Regions from separate parts of the Rhizobium sp. No.120 genome, predicted to be linked through region 1. Evidence: riboswitches for the same ligand, from Rfam matches in the RefSeq annotation. Region 1 holds a riboswitch; each other region holds the start of a gene.
What was found. Region 1 has a riboswitch for thiamine pyrophosphate ahead of thiB (thiamine ABC transporter substrate binding subunit). Riboswitches for the same ligand answer to the same signal wherever they lie in the genome.

Region 2: another riboswitch for thiamine pyrophosphate. It lies ahead of thiC (phosphomethylpyrimidine synthase ThiC); the one in region 1 lies ahead of thiB (thiamine ABC transporter substrate binding subunit).
Region 3: another riboswitch for thiamine pyrophosphate. It lies ahead of thiM (hydroxyethylthiazole kinase); the one in region 1 lies ahead of thiB (thiamine ABC transporter substrate binding subunit).

Annotation. Positions count from the first base shown of each region.
Region 1 covers NZ_BAAJNQ010000009.1:95,720-99,780, reverse strand. Annotated here, with positions in the region: gene thiP (thiamine/thiamine pyrophosphate ABC transporter permease ThiP) at 1-59, opposite strand, end outside; gene thiB (thiamine ABC transporter substrate binding subunit) at 67-1,095, opposite strand; TPP riboswitch at 1,145-1,261, opposite strand; gene ACYJRZ_RS22655 (MDR family MFS transporter) at 1,332-2,867, opposite strand; gene ACYJRZ_RS22650 (MarR family winged helix-turn-helix transcriptional regulator) at 3,033-3,560, shown strand; gene ACYJRZ_RS22645 (thiamine diphosphokinase) at 3,633-4,061, shown strand, end outside.
Region 2 covers NZ_BAAJNQ010000005.1:170,893-174,953, reverse strand. Annotated here, with positions in the region: gene thiO (glycine oxidase ThiO) at 1-689, opposite strand, end outside; gene thiC (phosphomethylpyrimidine synthase ThiC) at 691-2,517, opposite strand; TPP riboswitch at 2,610-2,741, opposite strand; gene ACYJRZ_RS17375 (M14 family zinc carboxypeptidase) at 2,833-4,061, opposite strand, start outside.
Region 3 covers NZ_BAAJNQ010000006.1:41,318-45,378, reverse strand. Annotated here, with positions in the region: gene thiD (bifunctional hydroxymethylpyrimidine kinase/phosphomethylpyrimidine kinase) at 1-210, opposite strand, end outside; gene thiE (thiamine phosphate synthase) at 207-842, opposite strand; gene thiM (hydroxyethylthiazole kinase) at 839-1,642, opposite strand; TPP riboswitch at 1,694-1,790, opposite strand; gene ACYJRZ_RS18430 (DUF1127 domain-containing protein) at 2,025-2,171, shown strand; gene yghU (glutathione-dependent disulfide-bond oxidoreductase) at 2,730-3,605, shown strand; gene ACYJRZ_RS18420 (hypothetical protein) at 3,816-4,061, shown strand, end outside.

The DNA of each region.
Region 1 (4,061 bases):
GCAAGGCTGACTGCCCCGCCTGAAATAGCGCCTCTTCGCTCGGGTGCCGTAAGTATGATCAAGGCGTCAGTTGCCGCTGGTGGCGGTCAGCCATTCGTCGATCCAGGCCTTACGGTTCTTGTCGACGTCGGCGGGGCTCATCAGGAAGGTCTTCGACGGCACCACGAGCTTGTTAAAGGCGTCCGGCAGTGGCTCCGAAGTGGCTGAAACCGGCATCATCCAGTTGCTTGTCGGAATGATGTCCTGGAAGCCTGGAGAGATCATGAACTTCAGGAAGTCCCGGGCCAGGTCCTTGTTCGGCGAGGACTTGACGAGGCCGGCGACCTCGATCTGGATATAGTGCCCTTCCGAGAAGGCGGCTGCCTGATAGCGGTCGGTCTTGTCCTCGATCATGTGATAGGCAGGCGACGTCGTATAGGAGAGCACCATCGGCGCTTCGCCCTTTGTGAAGAGGTCATAGGCTTCCGACCAGCCGGGGGTGACGGTTAGGATGCGGCCCTTGAGCTTTGTCCAAGCATCGGCGGCCTTGTCGCCATAGATCGACTTAACCCAGAGCAGCAGGCCGAGACCCGGCGTCGAGGTGCGCGGATCCTCGATGACGATCTTCTGATTGGGATCGCCCTCGACGAGATCCTTCATGCTCTTGGGGGGATTCTTAACCGTTTGGCTGTCATAGATCACGGCGAAATGGCCGTAGTCGTAGGGCACGAAGACGTCATCCTTGAAACCGCCGGGAACCTTGAGGGCCGAGGTATCGACGCCGCTGGCATCGAAGAGGCTGGTATCCTTCGCTTCATCTATGAGATTGGTGTCAAGGCCGAGAACAACGTCGGCCTTGGTGCCCGTCCCTTCCAGCTTCAGGCGGGAGAGAAGTGCAACACCATCGGTGACGGCGACGTAATTGACCGTGCAGCCGCAGGTCTTTTCGAAGGCTGCCTTGATCTTGGCGCCCGGACCCCATTCGGCGGTGAAGCTTTCATAGGTGTAGATGGTCAGGGTCTTGTCGGCTGCTGCGGCAGGCTGTGCGGCAAAAAAGGTCGTCCCGGCGGCAAGGGCCAGGCCGGCGAAGAGTGACAATAGCGAGCGGTGTTGCATGACGGCGCCTCCTTTTTGGTTTCATTTTGAAAGGGAAAGGGCGCCATGATTTCGTCACGCGTCTAATCCCTCCGCCGGTGTTAGCCGGATCAGGTTCCGCGGGTTGGCCGGTGAAAGCCTCTCAGCCGAAATGTCCGAAGGACATAAGGCACCCCGTTAGAGCATGGGCAGATTTAATCTCGTGACGGAGGGATGACAAGGGAAATGATTCCCTTGCCGATTGCAGCATGACAGATTTACTCGGCGGCCTCCGCGACCGCCGGACTTTCGAATTTCTTCGCGGCACCTGGGAGCTGCACATTCTTCAGCGTCAGCGCCGTCAAAAGGCCGAAGAGGCAGATGCTGGCGGCGGTCATGAACAACGGGCTGAAGGCGCTCGCATAGGCGTTGGCCACGGCCTCGCGGGTAATCTCGGGCAAGGCGGCCATCATCTTCGGCGTCAGCTCTTCAATGTTGGATACCCCTGATATGGAGACGCCGACATTGCCGAGCTTGGCAGCAATGATCGCGCCGTAGATGGAGATGGCAATCGAGGCGCCGCCCATGCGCGACAGCGTGACGGCGCCGGTCGCAGCGCCGACGTCACGGGCAGCCGCTGCATTCTGTACGCCGATGACAGGCACTTGCTGGGCAAGGCCGATGCCGATGCCATGCAGCAGCATCAGGCTGCCAATGAGGACGACTGGCGTGCCGGCATGGACGAAGGCAAGCGAAGCGAATGCGATGGTGCTGCAGCTGGCGCTGGCAACGGCAAAGGGCTTGTAACGGCCTTTGGCCGCGATCAGCCGACCGGCGGAAAGCGAGCCGCAGACGATGCCGCCGGTCAGGAGTATGAACAGCAGCCCGGCCATGGAGGGCGAAAGGCCTGTCGTCGTCTGCAAGAAGAGCGCAAAATAATTGACCATGCCGATGGCCACGGCGCCGCTGGTGATCGAGATGATCAGCAGAAGGCCGAATGTCGGGTTGCGGAACAACGTCATCGGAACGATGGGCTCGGGTGCGCGACGCTCGATGAAGACCCAGGCGATAGCGCAGACGATGCCGAAGGCGATGATGCCCAGGCACTGTGGCGACAGCAGAGATCCGAAGAGCTCGCTGCCGTCAGCTGCAAGCACGATGCTCGTCGTCGTCAGGGCAAGGACGACGGCACCGGCATAATCGATCTTCGGGCGGCGGGCCGGCTTGCGGTAGGGCAGCATGAAGGCAAGACCGGCGAGCACGATGAAGCCGATCGGCACGTTGACGAGGAAGATCGAACGCCAGCCGAAGAGATCGCTCATCGTGCCGCCGAGAACGGGACCTATGGCGCCGGAAGCCATGAGCACCAGGCTCGAATAACTCTGATAGCGAGCGCGTTCCCGCGGCTCGAAGAGATCGGCGTTGACGGCGAAGATCGAGACCATGATGCCGCCGCCGCCGAAGCCTTGAAGGACGCGAGCGGCGATCAGCGTGTTCATCGAGACGGCCAGGCCACATACGGCGGAGCCGACCGTGAAGATCGCGATCGCCGTCATCATCACGTACTTACGGCCGAAGAGATCGCCGAGCTTGCCATAGACGGGCATGACGGCGGAAAGCGAGAGAAGATAAGCCGAGCCAATCCAGCCGAAGCGATCCAGATGCCCGAACTCGCCGACGATCGTCGGCAGTGCCGTCGAGACGATCTGATTGTCGAGCGTCGCCATGAACATGGCCGTCATCAGAAACAGGAAAAGAATAAGCCGCCGTTTGTGATCCGCCACGAGCGGCGTGAAGCTTGTCTGCATGTCCATGGAGCAAGGAACCCGAACTGGGCCGGAACGCTGCGCTATCGAGCGAATGCGCGGGACGCCCGGTCTTCATGGAAGAAGATATGTGCTATTAGCATATAATTGTCAATGGCAGGTGAATGCCATTTGCATGTTTTGTTTCTCCTCGACCTCTGCTATGCTGAAGGGATGACATCTGCGACGAATACAAAAGATATCGAAGTTCCAACGCTGGCCGAAGACGAGAAGTTTCTGCGCATCGGTCAGGCGATGATGCGCATGCGCTTGCTGACTGGCCGTCGCATGATCGGCAGGCTCGCCATTCAGAACGTCGCCCCCGGGCTCGAGCTTTCGCATCTCGATGTACTCGATGTCGTGCGGCGGGCGGAAGATACGGGCGAGGTAACGGTCGGCACGATTGCCGAGCTGTTGCGCATCGATCCCTCGCGCGCGAGCCGCATCACTGCCGACATGGTGGCACGTGGTGTGTTGCGCCGAAAGGCATCGCAGGCGGATGCGCGGCGTATCGTCGTGGTGCTGACCGCCCTCGGGCAGCGTTTGCTGTCGGAAATCCAGGTGCAGAAATACGCCGTTATCGGGAGCATCTTTGCCGATTGGTCGCCCGAGGACATTGAGAGCTTTTCGTTTCTGTTCGATCGCTACGTCAGCGGCTACGAACGTGTCGTCCAGGCTGCCATAAAGGAAACGACCGAGTAATCAGCCCGCCTGGGCTGTTCCGGTAAAGCCGCTCTTCCCTAGGCATATGACTTTGCGCTATGGGCTTGCCTCATGAGCCAGTCCACCACCTTCACCATCCTGCTTGGCGGCGAGCTTCGCCTGACGGAGCGATTGCGCGCCGCGGTTTCCGACAGCCGTTTCATCGCAGCCGACGGCGGCATGCGCCATGCGCTCGCGCTCGGGGTGGAGCCGGAGCTGTGGGTCGGCGATTTCGATTCCACGCCTGCCGATCTCCAGGGGGCCTTTCCGAACGTGCCGAAGCAGCCCTATCCGGCGGCCAAGGCAGCGACGGATGGCGAGATCGCCGTTTCGGAAGCGATTGATCGCGGTGCCACGAGACTGATCCTGGCGGGCGCCATGGGTGGCGAGCGGTCCGATCATGCGATCCAGCATCTGCTATATGGTATCCAGCTCGCCGAAAAAGGCTTTGACGTGCTGCTGACATCGGGTGACGAGGAGGCGATGCCGCTTCCGCCGGGC
Region 2 (4,061 bases), on a different contig from region 1:
GTCGCGCCGATCATGAACAGGCCTTCGCCGCGCGGCACGATATAGACGGGAAAGCGTGGATGCAGCAGGCGGATGGGCCGTGAAAGTGCGATCTCCCTGCTCTCCAGATAGAGCATCTCGCCTCGCACGCCGCGCAAATCCTGGATTTGGCCGATATGAGCAGCCCCCGTGCAATCGACGACTTCGGAAAAGCCGCCATCATCCGGGAGTTCGCCGCTAAAGGTGGCGCCTTTTGCAGATAGACCGTTCTTTAATGATTGCAGGACCTCGCGGGGATCGAGATGTGCTTCTTGCGGAAAGAACAAGCCCTGGCGGAACCGGCCGGCAAGCGAAGGCTCAAGGGCGGCGATGTCGTCTTCGTCCAGCCAGCGGTAATCCGTCGTGCGGCTGGCGAATCGCTTCAGCTCGTTTAGATCGCGATTCGGTGCGACGACGAGGGTGCCGTTGCGGACGATCTTGCCAGGCAGAATCTCGTCCCATCGATCGGCGGAATCACGGCCGAGCATCAGCACGGTCTCCTCGGCGCTTTCGCGTTCGCACCATGGCGCCAGCATGCCGCCGGCAAGCCAGGAGGCGGCGCGCTGAAAATTCCGGCTTGGATCTAGGACCGTGATTTCGGCTCCGCGCCTGATCAGCTCGTGGGCGACAGTGAGGCCGGCAACGCCGGCCCCTTTCACAAGGATACGCATGTCACTCGGCCGAATGCGAGGCGGTGTCGATCGGCATATAGAGATCGCCACCCTCCCGGTATTTTGCCGCCATGGCTTCCAGCCCTTCCTTCTGTGCTTCGGCGCGGATGTCATGCGAAATTCGCATCGAGCAGAATTTCGGGCCGCACATCGAGCAGAAATGCGCGACCTTGTGAGCTTCTTTCGGCAGGGTTTCGTCATGGAAGCTGCGAGCTGTGTCCGGATCGAGCGAGAGGTTGAACTGGTCCTCCCAGCGGAATTCGAAACGGGCGCGCGACAGGGCATCGTCACGGACCTGGGCGGCCGGATGACCCTTGGCGAGATCCGCGGCATGCGCTGCGATCTTGTAGGTAATGACACCTGTTTTGACGTCGTTGCGATCAGGCAAACCAAGATGCTCCTTCGGCGTGACGTAGCAGAGCATCGCCGTGCCGAACCAGCCGATCATAGCGGCGCCGATGCCGGACGTGATGTGATCATAACCCGGCGCGATATCCGTCGTCAGCGGCCCGAGCGTGTAGAAGGGCGCCTCGCCGCAGACGGCGAGCTGCTTGTCCATGTTCTCCTTGATCTTGTGCATCGGCACGTGGCCGGGGCCTTCGATCATCACCTGGCAGTCTTTTGCCCAGGCGATCTTCGTCAATTCGCCGAGCGTTTCGAGCTCGGCAAACTGCGCGGCGTCGTTGGCGTCGGCAATCGAGCCCGGTCGCAGGCCGTCGCCGAGCGAGAAGGAGACGTCATAGGCCCGGCAGATGTCGCAGATTTCCTCGAAATGCTCGTAAAGGAAGCTCTCGCGGTGATGATGGAGACACCACTTGGCCATGATCGAGCCGCCCCGCGAAACGATGCCGGTCACGCGATTGACGGTCAACGGAATGTAATGCAGCCGCACGCCGGCATGGATGGTGAAGTAATCGACGCCCTGTTCGGCCTGTTCGATCAGCGTGTCGCGATAGATCTCCCAGGTCAGGTCCTCGGCAATGCCGCCGACCTTTTCGAGCGCCTGGTAGAGCGGCACCGTGCCGATCGGCAGTGGCGAATTGCGGATGATCCATTCGCGGATGTTGTGGATGTTGCGGCCGGTCGAAAGATCCATGACGGTATCGGCGCCCCAGCGCGCGGCCCAGACCATCTTCTCGACTTCCTCAGCCATCGAGGAGGTGACGGCGGAATTGCCGATATTGGCGTTGATCTTCACCAGGAAATTCCGGCCGATGATCATCGGCTCGCTTTCGGGGTGATTGATGTTAGCCGGAATGATCGCCCGGCCGGCCGCGACTTCCTGGCGGACGAATTCCGGCGTGACATGGTCGGGAATATGGGCGCCGAAACTCTCGCCGTCACGAATCAGGGCTTCCGCCTTCGCCTTGCGGCCGAGATTTTCGCGGATGGCAATGAATTCCATCTCAGGCGTGATGATGCCGGCGCGTGCATAAGCGAGCTGGGTGACGGCCTTGCCGTCCTTTGCTCGCAAAGGCTGCCGCTTGGCCGGAAATTCCGGTGTCAGCCGCTCGCCGGTGACGAAGCCGTTGTCTTCGGGGCGCACATGCCGGCCTTCATAAGCCTCGACATCGCCGCGAGCGAGAACCCAGTCGCGACGCAGTTGCGACAGACCCTGCTCGATGCGGATCTCGGCCCCCTCGATCGTGTAGGGGCCGGAAGAATCATAAACAACAACAGGCGGCTCGCCAGAGGTCGGATGGACGCTGATTTCGCGCATCGGCACGCGAATGTCTGCGTGAATGTCTCCGGAGACATAGATCTTCCGCGATGCCGGCAGCGGGCCGGTGGTGACGGTCGGAGTGAGGGTCTTTGCGGCAATATTCATGGTTTGAGGCTCCAAGTTGCGGTTGGAGACCCAGTCAATCAGCCGGAATGATGGAAAGACGCCGGCATGGAATCCACGTGGGAATCCGAAGCCTTCGAGCGCTTGCACCGTCCCTACGCCAGTATGAACTGGATCAGGTTCAACGGGTCACTGCGCCACAGGAGGCAAAGCCTCATTGTTCAGCAGTATCTCAGCCCCTTGCCGGGACCCCCCTGGTGAATGCTGAAAGGCTATGCTTTCCCGTCGGTTCCTGTCAAGTCTGCCCGGCCGCATTCGCGATTGCTGTGTTCACTGAAGGGAACCTAAAGCTGCGCCTCATGGTTTCCTACCAGCCAACAAAGCTGTCATCGTTGCGACACCGGCATGCAGCTGGAATTGGACGAGCCGCTTCAGCGGAACCGGTCGCAAACCCTCCGTTTGAGCGAGAATCTCTGTCTGTGCTGACAGCGCATCATGACAATTGGAGGCCAAGCGAAACCCTTCTCGCCGATCCAGTGAGCTGAGCGCCAACCGACGCGCAAGCGCAATCGTGCTTAGCCGCTCCATCCGGCCACCAACATGTCGGATCGTGTACTCCGACCATGTCAATGCTTCGTCATGCGCCGCGTCCGCTGTCCGGACCTCACTCGTATTGGAGAAGTGATTCCGGTGTTCAAGGATGATACGCCACATATTGTCCGCAGCGACGTTCGCTTTTGCGTAGTCAAGTGCCAGAGCCCGTTCGGCAAGCCGGAGCGCTTCACGGTTCCAGTCTCTGAGATTGGCTTCGACATCAGCCTTGCTGTAAGGAGATGGCGTCACATCTAGCAATAAATCGCAGTCCCAGTACGGGGCTTCGGCAAATAGGCAAACAGTACCGTTGGCCGCGCTATAGCCGGCACTCGAATTGCCAATAGGCCGCATACCTGGTTCGCGATAATCGGAGGAACCGATCTCACCGGGATGGTTGCACATATTGGGAAAACGATAGAGCCCGGGTTCCCACTTGAGCTCGTTGAGCGCCGCGTCTCCGACGACATTGAGTGGCAATCCATATCTCCCGCATAATCCCCTGAGTTCTGTCGCCAAGCCCGGCGGCATTCCGGAAACGAGGAAAAAGGCACCACCGAATTCCGAGTTGTGAAGCGAATACAGAAAATCCGGCTTTGCCAGCTCGATCGCGCGTCGCCAAGCCAGGTTCTCAGGCATCGGATGGCGGCTCAGTCGATCATCCTCAGTGCAGGGAAAGGCATATTCCGCCTGCCGATCCAATGGCGGTCGATAGTAATTTTCATAATAAGTCAGAATATCCCCAGGCGAGGAAAACCACCCTTCGTTCAAACGGATGGCGTCCGGCTCGATCGCTTTGATAAAGTGCCAACGATATGGCAACGCTTCGCGAAGCGCTGGGTCGGCGCACAAACGCGCGATCAGATGTTCGATAGCTAGGCAACCGATCAGCTCATTGGGGTGTGGCGCTCCAACAAATAAGGCGGACTTCGAGCCGTTCCCGATCGAAATCATGTCGATCGGCTCACCTTGGCCAGAGACACCGACCCTGGCGA
Region 3 (4,061 bases), on a different contig from region 1:
GATGTCGGCAAAGATCGCATTGATCTGGTCTGCCACGAAATGTGGAGGCACCGGATGGACGCCGGAGACGCCTTGCGTGTTTTGCGCGGTCAATGCAGTCAGGGCCGCCATTCCATAAACGCCGCGGGCGGAGAAAGCCTTCAGGTCGGCTTGAATGCCAGCGCCGCCGGAGGGATCGGAGCCAGCGATGGATAAGACATTGCGGATCATTGACGGGCCTCCTTGATGGCTTTCGCGATGAGGGTTGTCGCGGCTTGCGGGTCCCCTTGGCCGCATATGGCCGAGACGACCGCGAGACCATCGGCGCCAGCTGAGTAAACGCTCGCGGCATGCTCCGCCTTCAGGCCGCCGATTGCTACTGATGGAACGGGGCAAAGCCTGACGATGCGGGCAAGCCCGTCGAAGCCGATCGGCTGCTTGTGGTCGGGCTTGGTGGGCGTGGCGAAGACCGGGCCGACGCCGGCATAATCGACGATGCCGGTATCTATGGAGGAGGCGAGAGCCTCCGTCTCTACCGAAAGGCCGAGGATCATGTCCGGGCCGATCATGCGGCGCGCCTCGGCAGCATTCATATCCTCCTGACCGATATGGAGGCCATCGGCGCCGATAGCGATGGCAGCCTCGACATTGTCGTTGACGATCAGCCGGACATTTGTTCCGTGCAGGATTTGCTTGAGGGCGCGGCCCGTCTCGATCATGGCGGCTATCGGTGCATACTTGTCGCGCAGCTGTACGATGGTTGCGCCGCCCGCAACGGCTGCACGGGTGGTTTCAATCATGCCGAGGTCGGCACACAGCACGGGGTCGAGGACGAGATAGAGCGAGAGATCGAAGTCTTTCATGCTGCTGATATCCTCGCATCGCGATCCAGCACTTCCGGGCTAAGGGCGGCAAGAGCATCGAGGAAACGCCAGGAGAAGGAGCCTGGCCCGTCTGCAGCCGCTCCAGCCTGTTCGCCGGCGACGGCGAAGACCGCGAGCGCCGCAACGGTCGCATGGAACGGATCATCCGGAGCTGCCGCCGCAAAGGCACCGACGAGGCAGGTTAGCGAGCATCCAAGTGCGGTTACTTGCGGCATCAATGGCGAACCGCCTGCGATGCGCTTCGCCTTCTGCCCATTCGTCACAAAATCCGTAACGCCGGTGACCCCGACTATGCAGCCGTGCCTTTCGGCGAGCAGTCGGGCGGAATCTTCCGCTTGTTCGACGGCATCCCTGCTATCGACGCCCTGACCTCGGCTGGCGCCGCCGGCAAGCGCGATGATCTCTGATGCATTGCCGCGAACGATCGCCGGCCGCAGCTCCAGCAATTGGGCTACCGCCTTGCGACGAAACTCTGTCGCATAGTGGGCGACGGGATCGAGGACCCAGGCCTTGCCCGCCTCGTTTGCCGACTGCGCGGCCTTCAGCATACCCGCAAGCCAGCCGGACGAGAGCGTGCCGATATTGATTGTCAGTGCGCCGGAGATCGCGGCAAACTCGCCGGCTTCCTCTTCGGCATGTACCATTGCCGGCGATGCCCCGGCGGCAAGCATCACATTGGCCGCAATATTCATGGCGACGAAATTGGTGATGCATTGCACCAGGGGAGGGTTCGCCCGCATGCTGTGAAGCAGATTGCCTGCAGTTGTCTGGTCTTGCATATCGCCCCTTTCAGGCGGGCGAGACGCACAGGGACGACGTGCTGGTGCTTTACGAGGTCCCGAGCGACTCCCTCCGCCAGCATGATCTGGTTCAGGTTCGAAGGGTGCTTCTCAGCCCGCCGGATGGCGGACGCCCCTGTCTCTCATCTCTCTTCTTTTCGCAGACAAAGGCGGCGCTGTCATCAGCAAATCGCGAAGGTAGGCGCGACCGCTGGCAGGAAGACCGCCTGCTTTTCGGGCGACGTATGCACTATTCGCATAGGTGCACTGATCCCTTAGCTCTGCAAAAAGCCGACAGGTTCGACTATATGTTTCTCATGGAAGCGACGGGAGCGCCAAGCACGGCCGCTCAGCTTCGAAAGCCCAAGGAAAGGGGATCATCATGAACGTAGCACGCTCTTTCAATAACTGGCGCAAGTATCGTCAGACGGTCGCCGAACTTGGCCGTATGTCCACGCGCGAACTGCACGACCTGGGTATCGATCGCGGCGATATCCGCGATGTTGCCCGCGCAGCGATCGCTCGCTAACGGCCGCACCGGCTCCTTATAAAGCTGTATTATGCCAGCGCCTGTTCCCTTGAGCAGGCGCTTTTGCTTTATGGGCATCCCTCATTCTTCGGCGCACTGCCTGAAGATTGTGATTGATCTAGCTTCCCGGTTTTCGCATGGCGCATAACTGCCTTGCAAAGAAATGCCTATGAACTGAGCAGAAGACTGGTATGTTCTCCTCATCGAAGCGATGCATCTCCTCCCGCATCCCTTCGCTTGGCAGACGTCCTTATCCTCCTCCCAGGGACGGCTGCAGGAATAGCGGAACTCCTCCTCCCATCCGCTGTTCGGTTCTTGTAAAAAGCCTGCCGCTCCTCCTCCCGCGGCAGGCTTTTTCGTTTCATGGACCTGCAGAAGATTGGCAGTGACCTAACTCGGTCGAGAAGCTCGCGTTCCAGCCCAAGCGGCAGGAGCGCTTCCGCATTAAAGAGTGCGCATTCTCCTCTCGCAAAAATGAAGAGCGGCCCCTATGTGCGACCTATGTAGCGCGCTACATCGAAGATCGCCCAAATTCGATTCCCGAAAAGGAGGATGCCCATGACCGGTTCTGCCGAATACACACCGCCGAAAATCTGGACCTGGAACAAGGCCAATGGCGGCCAGTTCGCCAATATCAATCGACCGATTGCTGGCCCCACCCACGAGAAGGAACTGCCTGTGGGACGCCATCCCCTCCAGCTCTATTCGCTTGGAACGCCGAACGGCGTGAAGGTCACCATCATGCTCGAAGAGCTGCTGGCGCTTGGTCACAGCGGGGCTGAATATGATGCCTGGCTGATCAAGATCGGCGAAGGCGATCAATTCGGCAGCGGTTTCGTCGATGTCAATCCGAACTCGAAGATCCCGGCTTTGCTCGACCGCAGCGGTCCGAAGCCGGTCCGCGTTTTCGAATCGGGCTCGATCCTGGTGTATCTCGCCGAGAAATTCGGCGCCTTCCTGCCGAGCGAGCAGCCGGCGCGTGCCGAATGCCTTTCCTGGCTGTTCTGGCAGATGGGCAGCGCCCCCTATCTCGGCGGCGGCTTTGGTCATTTCTACGCCTATGCCCCGACAAAGATCGAATATGCGATCGATCGCTTTGCCATGGAGGTGAAGCGTCAGCTCGACGTGCTCGATCGTCGCTTGGCCGAAAGCGAATATATCGCCGGGAGCGACTATACGATCGCCGATATCGCCATCTGGCCGTGGTATGGCGGTTTGGTCAAAGGCTGGCAATATGGCGCGGCCGAGTTCCTGCAGGTGCAGGATTACAAGAATGTTCAGCGCTGGGCCGAGCAGATCTACTCGCGTCCTACCGTCAAGCGCGGCCGCATGGTCAACCGTATGTCGGGCGATCCGTCCGAGCAGCTGCGTGAGCGCCACGATGCCAGCGACTTCGAGACGAAGACGCAGGATAAGCTGGAAGCTGCCGGTTGATAGGCAGCTTTGCGCGTAATTTCTTCGCACCGCGGTCTCCGGATCGCGGTTTTTTATTGGCTTTGCCAGCGATCTTGGTGAGGCGGCCAAGTCAGCCTCGCTCCATCTTGTCGGGTCTAATGTCTCGCTGCCGAGGCTTTGTCGCCCGGCGAAAAACGCAAGGCGCTCCTGCAATGCGTTTTAACGATGGCGCAAAAGGACTTCTTTTCCATGCAGCAAGTTGCTGACGATAATGCCCTGGATAACAATGTCATCTCAGGCGCGTCGTCGCAGCAATCGAGCGGGGAAAGAAAGGCGCTTTTAAAGTGCCTGGTTTCTGGCGGCGACGAGCGACTGGATTGCGATATCGTCAGCGGTCTCAATATGTATGGTTACGGCCCGGCACCTCGTCAGAGCGACCTCGCTTTCGGCTCTTCCACCGCATCGACCATTTCCGCCTCTGCCTTTGCCGAAGTC